DNA from 3 places in the Paenibacillus sp. FSL R5-0407 genome. Region 1 is predicted to be linked to each of the others. Evidence: riboswitches for the same ligand, from Rfam matches in the RefSeq annotation. Region 1 holds a riboswitch; each other region holds the start of a gene.
The links. Region 1 has a riboswitch for cobalamin ahead of NYE70_RS19860 (ABC transporter substrate-binding protein). Riboswitches for the same ligand answer to the same signal wherever they lie in the genome.
Positions count from the first base shown of each region.

Region 2: it holds a riboswitch for cobalamin, as region 1 does, so the genes downstream of both, NYE70_RS23845 (anaerobic ribonucleoside triphosphate reductase) here and NYE70_RS19860 (ABC transporter substrate-binding protein) in region 1, are expected to answer to the same signal.
Region 3: it holds a riboswitch for cobalamin, as region 1 does, so the genes downstream of both, metE (5-methyltetrahydropteroyltriglutamate--homocysteine S-methyltransferase) here and NYE70_RS19860 (ABC transporter substrate-binding protein) in region 1, are expected to answer to the same signal.

Region 1 covers NZ_JBBPAX010000002.1:98,172-102,367, reverse strand. Annotated here, with positions in the region: gene NYE70_RS19870 (TRM11 family SAM-dependent methyltransferase) at 1-462, shown strand, start outside; gene NYE70_RS19865 (methyl-accepting chemotaxis protein) at 628-2,217, shown strand; cobalamin riboswitch at 2,335-2,539, shown strand; gene NYE70_RS19860 (ABC transporter substrate-binding protein) at 2,740-3,750, shown strand; gene NYE70_RS19855 (FecCD family ABC transporter permease) at 3,747-4,196, shown strand, end outside.
Region 2 covers NZ_JBBPAX010000002.1:1,039,657-1,043,852, reverse strand. Annotated here, with positions in the region: gene nrdG (anaerobic ribonucleoside-triphosphate reductase activating protein) at 255-776, opposite strand; gene NYE70_RS23845 (anaerobic ribonucleoside triphosphate reductase) at 773-2,713, opposite strand; cobalamin riboswitch at 2,939-3,170, opposite strand; gene NYE70_RS23840 (MurR/RpiR family transcriptional regulator) at 3,348-4,178, opposite strand.
Region 3 covers NZ_JBBPAX010000001.1:689,848-694,043, reverse strand. Annotated here, with positions in the region: gene metE (5-methyltetrahydropteroyltriglutamate--homocysteine S-methyltransferase) at 1-2,268, opposite strand, end outside; cobalamin riboswitch at 2,433-2,629, opposite strand; gene NYE70_RS03405 (helix-turn-helix transcriptional regulator) at 2,709-3,068, opposite strand; gene NYE70_RS03400 (multicopper oxidase domain-containing protein) at 3,328-4,196, shown strand, end outside.

The sequences.
Region 1 (4,196 bases):
GCGCTGGCCCGATCCCTTGTCAACATCGCAGTTCCTGACCCGGCAGGGATTAGGGCGATCGATCCCTGCTGCGGGATGGGCAATGTCCTTATCGAAGCACTATCTATGGGAATAGACATCCGGGGCCGGGATTTGAATCCGCTGGCCGTTAAGGGAGCCCGGGAGAATTTGGCGTATTTCGGATACGATGTCTCGAGTCTTGTTACCGTCGGAGACATGAGGGACGTGAGCGATCATTACGATGCGGCGATTCTGGACATGCCCTACAATCTGTGCTCTGTGCTGCCGCAAGAAGTCAAACAATCTATGCTGGTCGGCCTGCGGGGATTCAGCGACCGTGCTGTAATCATCTCAACGGAGGAGATAGAGGAGGATATTCTGGCATGCGGATTTAGAATTATGGACTACGGCCGTGCAGCCAAAGGTTCATTCATTCGAAAGATATGGGTATGTCAGGGATAACCGAATCCCAGTCAAAAACCCGGATAAATATCACATGAGGTGTCAAATATTTGATGTTTTCATAGGGAATTTATGATTATTTTTAATTTTTCTATAAAATTCTCTTTTTAAGTTCAGAATCCCGCTTTATAATGTTAGATAATCTGACATGAGGTGGCGAGGACAATGAGATATTTTGGTGTATTCGAAAAAAATGTACGTCTGCTTGGCTTTATAGCAGCTATCGTATTATTCGTGGCGGCTTTGCTGCAGGATTCTTCCTGGTACATTCCTTTGACGGCCCTGATTGCCGTTCTTTGTTTTGTAATGCTGTCCCTGAATCTTCCGATATCCTGGAGGAAAGGACAACCCCCTTCCGGTTCTATTCCTCCGGCAGCTCCGCAGGGATCGCACGAAGAAGCGCAGACGGCAAGCCAATGGGGGGCGATGGTGAACGAATCGCGAGTAGCGGCGGACCGGTTGCAAGCTGCCGTCGGTGAGGTGAGTGAGAGTATCGGGGAGCTCCAGCATTTATCCGATATATCTTCCGTTGAGGATATGAAGCTGAAAGCCAGCAGCGAACGGTCTTTGGAACAAGTGCAGGAGAGCCTGGCCGCGATGGAGGAGGTAGCTTCTTCCGCATTCCGGATTCAAGAGGCTGCGGAACAGCTGCGTTACCGCAGCGAAAGGACGCTGTCGGAAGCTTCAAGGATGTCGGAGGCGCTCGTAGCTGCAGACGGTACGATCCGCTCGCTGGCGGAATCCCAGCAATCCATTGCCGGCCCTATGAATGATCTTGAGAGCAATACACGAAAGCTCGGGGCCCTGTACCGGGAGCTTGAGGGAATATCCGGCGAGGTGTCGTTGCTGGCGCTGAACGCCTCTATTGAGGCGGCCAGGCTGGGGGAGCAGGGCAAAGGTTTCGATGTGGTGGCCATGCGGATGAGGCAACTCGCTGAGCAGAGCGGCAAGGCTATCGGCAGCTCCGCTCCCTTGTTCCGGCAAATCGTGGATGAGGTTGACAGGGTCAAGGAAACGCTGCATGAGGGAAAGAAGTCGGCTTTAGACGGCATTGAGTTATTGAAAATCATGGGGAGAGACATCCTGTTTATATCCGATGAAGTGGCTGCGATCAACGATCACGTAGCCGAGACAGGAAAGCGCAGCAAGGAACAGACTGAGATGACGCGGAATATGGACAGTATGATGAATGATGTCCATGCCGCGCTTAGCCGCAGCATTTCCCATGTGGAAGGTGCGTTGTCTCGCATGGAATCCCAAAGAATACATATCGGCAAGCTGCAAACCGTAGCCGGTGGTTTGCACCGGGCACAAGCCGAACTGATCACCTCGCTTGACGCGGTCCGGATCGGTTCATCCGGTGGTGAGGAGTCGGCAGAACAACGGGAGGCGGTCCGGGCTCTGGGTTTGACTTACGCCCGCAAACTTCAGGAGATTGCGCAAACCGAGCCGCTCACCGGGATGTTGGAGGCGGATCACCGGACCGCTCTGGAGCTGCTCTTGTCCCGGGAATCCGGGCTGGAGGCGGCATGGACAAACCGGGTGGACGGTTCATTTGTGATTTCGATTCCGGAGGCGGGATTGCTGAATGCCAAGGGGCGTGAATGGTTCCGCAGTGCAAAGAGCGGGGAGACGGTCATTTCGGAGAGCTATGTCTCGGCTATAACGAAACGGCGATGCATCACCTTATCTGTTCCTATTGTGAAGGACGATATCGTGATCGGCGTACTTGGAGCCGATTTGTCAATAGAATAAGAGTTCCTGGGTGAGTCTCGAGAAACAGGGGATTCGATCATGAAGCTTGCCCGGGAGTATTGTAAGTTTGAGTCTTTTCCCCTATAATCCTATAGAGAAAGAAAGCCTTGATTCAAGCGAATAGAAGTGCCCGTAGGTCCTGGAGCAAGCTTAACCGCAAGCTTCGGGTTAAAAGGGAAGCCGGTGTAAATCCGGCACGGTCCCGCCACTGTGTACAGGGACGAAGCTCATCGATGCCACTGCCATACGCCATAGTATGATGGGAAGGCGGACTTCGTCGCAACCTGATAGTCAGGAGACCTGCCAACGGGAGATTAGACGGTCCTTCGAGGAAAGGATAACGTTCTGCTTAGAACACGGAGCCTGCTTTTCCGCTAGGGCAGTCAAGCCATTAAGCCAAGGCCTCCGATATGACTTTGTAGACGTAACCCATCCGCTCAGGATGGGTTTTTTTCTTAAATAATAGGGCTTCGCTAGGGTTAAGGCGTTTCTTAATAAAGAAACCCGAAGGAGAGGGACAAAATGAAGAAATGGACTAAGATTTGGGGGATTTGGCTGCTGGCGCTGTTGTTGCTAGTTACGGCCGGCTGCGGTACAAACGGAAAGAATAACGCGGCGGATAATAGCGGCAATACGTCACAAACGGAACAGAGTCAAAATAACGAAACTTCCGCGCCGGAGCAGGAAGGGCAGCAGACTTCTTATCCGCTTACGGTAAAGGATGCTTTCGGAACGGAATTTACGTTTGAATCCGCACCGCAGCGGATCGTATCGTTGGCGCCATCGGAGACAGAAGGGCTGTTCGCGCTTGGTCTGGATGAGCAGGTGGTCGGAGTTTCCGATAATGACGATTATCCGGAAGCTGTAAAGGACAAGCCAAGAATGGGCGGGTTCCAGGTGAATGTGGAAGCTGTAGTTGCGGCTCAGCCTGACCTTGTGCTTGCCGGGAACCTGATCGGTGAAGATACGGTCAAGAGCCTTAGCGACCTGGGGATGAAAGTATACCGCTCCAATCCGAAGACGATTGACGGCGTGATGGAGAATATCCGGACGATCGGCGAGATCACCGATCATCAAAAAGAGGCAAACGAAGTAACCGCACAAATGCAGGCCGAATTGGATAAAGTGACCGAGGCCGTGAAATCTTTGCCGGCTGATCAAAAGAAAAAGGTATATATCGAATTTTCTCCAGGCTGGACGGTAGGCAAGGGAGAGTTTATGGATGAGATGATTCAGGTTGCAGGCGGGGAAAATGTGGCATCCGACATTACCGGCTGGAGCGAAATTAACGAAGAGAATATTATTAAGGCAAATCCGGACGTTATTTTATATGCGAAAAGCGTCGTAGATGAGAACAACCGGACGTTAGCCGAGATTATCAAAGGCCGCGGGGGATGGGATCAGATCACGGCCGTGAAGGAAGATCGCATTGTGGCAATGGACGACAATTTGCTCAGCCGGCCGGGACCACGGGTAACCCAAGGTTTGATTGAAGTGGCTAAAGCGATCTATCCGGACCTGATTCAGCCATGAGGACCAGGCTGGCAGGTTACGGATTTATCGGCCTAGGATTGCTTATATTCTCACTGCTGATCTGCATCGGGTTCGGTTCCGTTCACTTGCCTGCCGGGGAAATCGCTCGTATCCTGCTCCATCAGTTGCCCGGTCTCGGGCGGTGGATTCAGCCTGACTGGAGCGTGGCTTCGGAGCAAATCGTGATGCAGGTTCGCCTGCCGCGCGTACTGCTCGGCCTGTTGGTGGGAGCTTCGCTTGCCGTCGCGGGCTCCGCATTTCAAGGGGTGCTCCGCAACCCGCTTGCCGATCCGTTCACGTTGGGCGTATCCTCGGGTTCCGCGGTAGGCGCGGCCGTATTGATCTTTTTCGGTTGGCAGTTTTCTTTGCTGGGGATATTCACGCTGCCGGTAGTCGCTTTCCTGACGGGGGCGGCAACGCTGTGGATCGTGATGTGGCTGGCGAGA
Region 2 (4,196 bases), 940 kb from region 1:
CTTTCCTGGCATGAGATAATGGACCGGATGCAATCCGGTTAAATCTATTAATCTTTTAATTCTCAAATTGAGAATAATTGAGGATAAAAGGGCGTCCGGAAAGACGCGAATGATGATTATATATGCAAATGATTATATTCCCGGGGCCCCCGCAGCCTAAATAAATCAAGCTGCTGAGTACCTGTGACGCTTTTTGTAGGATGTTGTCTATAAAAAGCATCACAGATTATCAATTATACTAGAAAGTCAGACAGCTAGAAAGAGAAAGTTGGCTCCCAGAGGGCAGGCTGACCTTGCGCCAAGCTAGCCTCAATATCGATAAGACGCTGGTTGGAGCTACCCCTGTAGAGCAGGGAGGGATCCCGCAATTCTTCAACGAACCGCCCGTCTACCAGCACTTGGCAGCGTCTGAGTAATTGAAATTCCGGCGAATCTCGGTGCTCGGTCAATTCTTCGTACGTATACCCGCTGTAAATCCAGATCGGTAAGGACCGACCGGCTTCGAGGCGCAAGCGATCGACAAAGGCGCTGACCTCGGCGGCGGAGAAGAACGGATCCCCGCCCAAAATCGTGACCCCGCTGAGCAAGGGGTTGTTTTTGATGTCGGTGATGATTTCCAGTTCGCGCTCCGGCGTCAATAGCTCGCCGTAATTGAAATTCCAGGTGGCTGCGCTGAAGCAGCCTTTGCAGTAATGCCGGCAGCCGCTGATGAAGATGGCGGCGCGAAGTCCTTCGCCTTCATTGATGGATTCCGGGTAGTAGCCGCATATGTTCATGCGTCGTGTTTCACCCGGTCGCGGACTTCGGCCTGTTTCGCGGCATTGAAGCGCGTCTGATAGTCGCCGGTCAGATACCCGGTCACGCGGCGCAGCCGGCGGATGTAAACATCCTTTTCGTGACTGCTGCAGGAAGGGCAGGTGGCCCCGATGATGCCCTCAAACCCGCACGCGGAGCAGCGGTCGATCGGATGGTTGATGCTGAAGTAGCTAACCTGCTGCGACAAGGCATATCGAACGATTTGCAGGAATGCCGCAGGATTGCTGCGGGCGTTTCCGTTCAATTCGATATAAGAGATGGCTCCTGCATTGCACAGTCCGTGGAACGCGGCCTCCAGCTGAATCTTTTTCGCGGCACTAATTTTGTAGTACACGGGAATATGGAAAGAGTTCGTGTAATACTCCCGGTCGACGACACCCGGCACGGTGCCGTAGAAGGCCTGGTCACGCTTGGTGAATTTGCCGGACAGCCCTTCCGCCGGCGTGGCGAACAACGTAATGTTCAGATTGTGGAGATCGCCTTGTCTGTCGCAGTAGTCGCGCATGTAGGCGATCAGATCGTAAGCCTTTTGGTAGACCTGTTCGTCTTCGCCATGATGCTTGCCGTACATCGCCTTCATGCATTCCGCCAGCCCGATGAATCCGATGGACAGGGAGCCGTGTTTGATCAATTCGCCGACGTTATCCTCGGGGTCCAGCTTGTCGCCGCCTTCCCAAACGCCCTCGCGCATCATGAAATCGGAAGCCTTCGCTTTTTGCGCGGCCTGGATTTGGTAACGGTGAAGCAGGCCTTCCAGCGCGATGTCGAGGTAATGGTCGAGCTCATGATAGAAGCCGCGCTCATCCGCAACGTTTCTTCGTCCCAACGCGATCCCATGCTCCAATCCGAGCTTGACCAGATTCAACGTATTAAAGGAAAGGTTGCCCTTACCGGACAGGTGGTTGCGTCCGAATCGGTCGCTCAACACCCGCGTGCGGCAGCCCATCGTAGCGAATTCGGTATCCGGATCGGCCGGATCGTAGTGCATGAGATTCAACGGGGCGTCCAGGTTGGCGAAGTTCGGATACAGCCGCTTGGCTGAGCATTCCGCCGACTTCAGAAAGAGATGATAGTTCGGCTCTCCCGGATTTTGGTTGACGCCTTGTTTGCATTTGAAAATCTGAATCGGGAAAATCGGTGTTTCTCCGCTGCCGAGTCCACGCATCGTTGCCGTCAACAGAGAGCTGATGACGAGCTGGCCTTCCGGAGACGTGCAGGTGCCGTAGTTGATGCTGGTGAATGGGATTTGTCCCCCCGCGCGGCTGGACATCGTATTCAGATTATGAATCAGACTCTCCGCGCCTTGCAGCGTTTCGCTTTCGGTTTCTTTTAACGCATATTTAAAAGATTTCGGATATTGCTCTTGAAGGTCGCTCCGGCTCATATTGATTTCGCCGCCAAAGTCGGCCTCGCTGTCACCTTCCTCAAAATACTCCAGTCCTTTGCGGAAGTATTTGGCGAAGGATTTCGCTACGTAAGGAGCCAGGTCGTGGTCAATCATGTTGGCCGATACGCCGCCGTATTGGGAGTTTTGCTGGGATTGAAAAATAATCGCTACGAGCGCCATCGCGGTCATGATCGAGTTCGGCGGCCGGACGCTGCCATTGCCGGTGTTGAAGCCTTCGCGCAGCAGCTTGGCAAACGGAATGAAAATGCAGTTGGTCGTGCCGATCGCGTATTGATCGAGGTCATGCACATAGACTACATTGTCCTTGATCGCTTGAACGATCCGCGGCGGCATAACAAAATGATTTGCATACCATTTCGAGTACTCGCTGCCGAATTTGCTCATTTTGCCGGAGAAGCTTTCACCGTTTAAGTTGGCGTTTTCGCGCAGGATCTCCAAATTTGAACTCTCGACGATTTCTTCGCCAAGACGGATAACTTCCTCCATCATTTGCTCCCGGTTTACTTCCGTATCGATTACATTCAACAACGACATCTTAGTTCTCCTCCCTGATAACTGGGTAATACTCGCATATAAAAAGCATTCCCAACCCGGCAAGGTTGAAAATGCCCGAATGTCTCCAGAATGATAGCTATAGGAAGGCGTAACAAAAGAAGTTAAAACAAAGCTATGCATGAGCTGCATCGGACACCTCCCTGTTCCTCGCAGGTTAGCGCGGTGTCTTCCAAACGGGCAGGTCTCCTGACTTTCGGTGATGCGCCGACGCCTTCCCGGGGGAGAGATAAATTCCCTCAGTGGCATCATGTCGGGCGAATTGCCTTGGGAGGATCACGACGGTTTCCCAGGCGTTCCGATTACAGTGGCGGGACCGCAGCGGATTTGCACCGCCTTCCCTTTTAAGACCCGGCGTCTTGGGCGCCGGACCACCCGTTCACACTATATTTTGTTGTAGTGATATTAATTTACCCCAATATGTTGTGTTTGTAAATGGGCCTAGCTCGAATTTGACGATTGAAAATAATGAAAATTCCTCTGAAAGCAACCGCGGTGCGGGCCAGCGGGGATGAAAAAAATATTAAAAAAATTTTGACTCCAAATTACGAAAAGCAGGTTTATATTTTGATCATCTAGGGAGCTCATGGGCGTATTTTTTTCGTAGTTGATTCAACTCGTTCAATTTGCGGAGATGATCGTCCTGATTTCGCATTCCTACCGCGACGATCAAATTTTCTACTATAAACGTAGGGGCGATCATAGAGTGAAATTCCCACGTTTCTCCCCGGCTGGCAAACAGCGTGATATCGCATTGATCGGAAAAGTCGGCAACAAGCCGGTCCGTGATGAGCAAAGTCCGGTAGCCGGTCTCTTTGGCATGATCGACGATCACCTTCGCTTCCGGCAGCAACCGGACGAACCCGAACAGAACTACGAGATCTTCTTCGCCCAGATGTAGAAGATCTTCGAACATCTCGCTTCCGCCGCGGTCCAGCCGATGGATGGACAGGCCGAATCGGCCAAGCCTGTAATGAAGCAATTCCGTGAGTCCGGCAGAAGGGCCCGGACCATAGATGTAGATGCGCTTTGCCGAAGTCAGAGCCGTGACGGCGGCTTCGAAGGAATCCGCGGAATAATGGGTCAGCGTTTCTTCGAGATGCCTCATGGTGGTGGCGAGAAATTGCTGGGGGAGCGGGCTGGCGTCCGCTTTGTCCATAATATTTTTCATTTTTGCCGCGGGCGTCACGTCGAGCTGACTCCGCAGCTTGGTTTTGAAATCTTTAATATTTTTGAAACCGACCGTACGCCAAAACCGCGAGACCGAAGCAATGCTCAGCCCCAGCGCGTCGGCGATTTCCTGTTCAGTGGAGAACAGGACGGTTTGCGAGTTTTTTTGGATATAGTCCGCAATTTTAAACTGACCCGGCGACAGGGCCTCGGTGTTCCAGTCCAGTTTCACGAGAGACGGCCTCACTTT
Region 3 (4,196 bases), on a different contig from region 1:
GCGTTGAGCTGCGGAAGCCATATTTTTCAAGGCCGCTACAGTTTCCTCCTGGCCTCTTGTTTTAAGACCGCAATCCGGGTTGATCCAGAATAGTTCGGGATCCAATACCTGAAGCGCCCGGGAGATCATCGCGACCATCTCCTCTTCGGAAGGTACCCGGGGACTGTGAATATCATACACCCCTAGCCCGATGCCAAGCGGGTACGTATTCTCTTCAAAGCTGCGAATGAGCTCGCCGTGGCTCCGTGAAGTTTCGATGGAAATCACATCGGCATCCAGTGCCTGAATGGAATCCAGCATATCATGGAATTCGCAATAGCACATATGCGTGTGGATCTGTGTCGTCTCCCGCACCGTTGAGGTAGAGATCTTGAACGCCTTAACCGCCCAATCCAGATAAGCGCTTCTATCTTTCGGTTTAAGCGGAAATCCTTCCCGAAGCGCCGGCTCGTCGACCTGGATCATTGTGATCCCGGCTTCCTCCAGTGCCTCCACTTCCTTGCGAAGCGCGAGCGCGATCTGGTATGCCACGGTCTCTCTGGATATATCGCTGCGAACAAAGGACCAGTTTAGAATCGTGACCGGACCGGTCAGCATCCCTTTCACCGGTTTGGAGGTCAGCGACTGAGCGAACGCCGTTTCTTTTACCGTCATCGGCCGGTCGAATTCCACATCGCCATAAATCAGAGGAGGCTTCACACAGCGCGTTCCATACGATTGAACCCAGCCCCCGCGAGTAAATGCGAAACCGGGAAGCTTTTCCCCGAAAAACTCAACCATATCCGTGCGCTCGAATTCCCCATGGACAAGCACGTCCAGTCCGATTTCTTCCTGAATGTCAATCCACTTCTTGATCTCCGCCGCGACGAACTCATCATATTTCTCGGTTGACCATTCGCCCTTGCGCCATTTCTGTCTGGCAGCACGCACCTCTGCGGTTTGAGGAAAGCTGCCGATCGTCGTCGTTGGCAACAGCGGCAAATTCCATTTGGCCTGTTGTTTCAAGCGACGGATGGAAAAAACACTGCTTCGTTCCGATGGCTGGACAGAGATGGTGCTCACCGCTTCCTGAACTTCTCTCCGGCTGCGTGATGCATCGCCGGCCAATCGTTGTAAAGCCTCCTTGCTCTTAGCGAACAGAGCTGGAGCTGGAGCATCTCCTGTCTTCGCTGCAATGGATAAAGCGTTAATTTCATCCAGCTTTTCTTCCGCGAAAGCTAACGATTCTTGAAGGACGGAAGGCAGTCCATTCTCCGCTTGTGCCGATACCGGTACATGCAGCAGGCTGCATGAAGGTTGAATGATGTATTCAGAGGAACCCGGAATCAATGCGGCAATCGCTTCTAATAATACTTGCGCTTCGGGAAGATCGGTCCGCCAGATATTGCGGCCATCGATCAGTCCTATTCCGAGCGTTTTGTCCGCCGGGAATCCATATTGACGAAGCGCCTCAAGGTTCCCCGCTTTACCGTGCACGAAATCGAGACCGATTCCTTTTACCGGAAGACTCACGATTTGCTCGTAACGTTCCGCCGAATCGAAATAGGTTTGCAATAAAACCGCCAGTCCCGGAACTTCTTGTGCAATCGCTCCATAAATTTCTTGAACCAGCTCCAAATCCTCATCCGATACAGAGGTAACCAGCGCAGGCTCATCGATTTGTACCCAGGATGCTCCTTCTTCCTGCAGTTCACGCAAGACCTGCACGTACAAGGGCAGTAATTTGCGGCTCCATTCCTCGATACTAAAGGAAGGTGTCCCCTTGGACAGCTTCAAAAACGTGTACAATCCGAGCAGCACAGGTTTCCCCTCGATGCCAAGCTCAGACTTGGCTTCGCGATAAGCTTCCAGCGGTGTGTTTTTCGTCAATTCTGGTTCCCTTCCGCCAAGCTCAGGAACAATATAATGGTAGTTCGTATTGAACCATTTCGTCATTTCGCTCGCTGCGGCCGATTCATTGCCTCTCGCTATGGCATAATACGTGGCGAGCGGTACCGGGCCGCCGTCATATTCAAAACGCTCCGGAACCAGTCCGAACATCACCGTCATATCCAGGACCTGATCATAATACGAAAAATCACCTACCGGGATCAGCTCGATCCCTTTTTCCTGCTGAAGTCTCCAATGAGTCCTGCGAATATCGGAAAGGCGGTCGTGAAGCTCCCCCTCGTTAATTTTCCCGTTCCAGAACGCTTCAATCGCTTTTTTCCATTCCCGTTCTCTGCCGATTCTTGGAAAGCCTAGATTACTGCTGACATACTTACTCATCGAATTCTCCCCTTTTTCCCTATAAAATTTAACAAAGCTATGCATTTCCTATGATGTTCTCGCGGTGCGCAAAAAAGGCCCTCTCTAGTCAATGCTAAAGAGGACCTTCGTATATATGTGCGATGGCTTTCATCTTTAACACCTCCCTATCTCCCGTAGGTACAGCAGTGTTGCTAGAATAGGCAGGTCTCCTGGCTTCAGAATCATCACCCGATGCTGCCTTCCCAGTGTTCTTGAACACCAGTGGCCATGATTGCATCTCGGCTTCTCTGTTACAGTGGCGGGACCGCGCCGGCATTTGCACCGGACTTCCCTTTTAAGCTTCAACCGCGGCTGAAGCACCTATTCCCACAATTATGAAGTTGTGAAGTTCGTTTCACTAATCTTACAAGATGTGCAATTATTAATCAATACTAACTTTGTCGGAATTAAATGCTGTTCTAATAATTATCCCTTACTGCCTTATTCAACATCCCGATGCAGCGATCCAGATCACTTTTCACCTGCTTTTTGTAAAGTTCGGCTTTCTCCGTACCGTCATCCGTAAATTGATACAGCACAATCTCCTGGAAATCCACGCTGGGATCGCTGCCTTTAAGCTGCTTGGTCCGAAATAATACGCCTTCCTGCACTAATTCGTGCAGAGCCCGATAAATTTCGCTTTGCGGAGGAACGTAACCGAACGGCGCGAATTCTTGCTTCAACTCCTCAAGCATTTGATAACCGTATCCCCGGCGCTGCTCCACTTTTGTAATTAAAAATAGCTTGATATATGCCCTTTGGGCGATCATAAATGCCATGTTGACACCTCCCGTTACAAGAACAATATAGCTCAACTGTGAAAATTTCACAATAGTGGCTAGATACGCGTAAAATATTATTTTCTATTGTGAATTTTTCATATCTTGAAATAATATTAACAGGCTCATAATTAGCCTCAATTGTTACGATTTTTCGACATGCGTATAAATGTGCTTTCCGTCACAAGGGCTATTTCGGTTTGCCTTTAGTCTTAAAATATAAAAATTTAAATATCTCTCCGTGAAAGGAGCTGCGCCTATGAAATATGCAAAACCCGCCTTTCTGGTCCTTTCCTGTCTGGTCATCATCCTGGCGGTCTGGTACCCCTCCCCGGCTATTCCGGCCGAAGAAGCGGGCTCCGAGCAAGAAGTTGCTGTGGTTAATCAACCTCCGGTTGAGCCGGTCATCCGGCGTGAGGGACAGACCGTCCATATAGAAATGACAGCCCAAGTGACCAATGTGGAAATTTCGGAAGGGGTTTTCTATAACGCATGGACCTTTAACGGCACGGTGCCTGGCCCGGTAATTCGGGTCAAAGAAGGGGATACGCTGGATTTTACACTGAAAAATATGGACCCCGACATGCCCCATTCCATGGATTTCCATGCGGTTCATGCCGCCCCGAGCAAAAAATTCGTCGACGTGATGCCGAATGAACAAGGAAATTTCTCTTATCCGGCTACGACGCCCGGCGTCTTTATGTACCACTGCGGTACAAGTCCGGTTCTGCTCCATGTAGGCAACGGAATGTACGGAATGATTATTGTCGAACCGAAGGCCGGGTATGAAAGCGACGCCGAGATCGTCCGGGAGTATACAATCGTTCAAAGCGAGTGGTACAGAGAGCATGACGAAGAGGCGTTCATGAATGAACCGCCGGAATATGTCGTTTTTAACGGTGATGACTTTACGCTCAAGGAACACCCTCTGCTCGCCAAAGTTGGGGATCAAGTCAGATTGTACGTCGCCAACGTAGGACCTAACGAAGTGTCCTCCTTCCATGTCGTCGGCACCACGATGGACCGGGTGTATATCGACGGAAATCCGAAAAACGTGATGTACGGGCTGCAAACGGCCATGATTCCGGCAGGCGGCGGAGCGGTTGTCGAATTTACCGTAACCGAAGA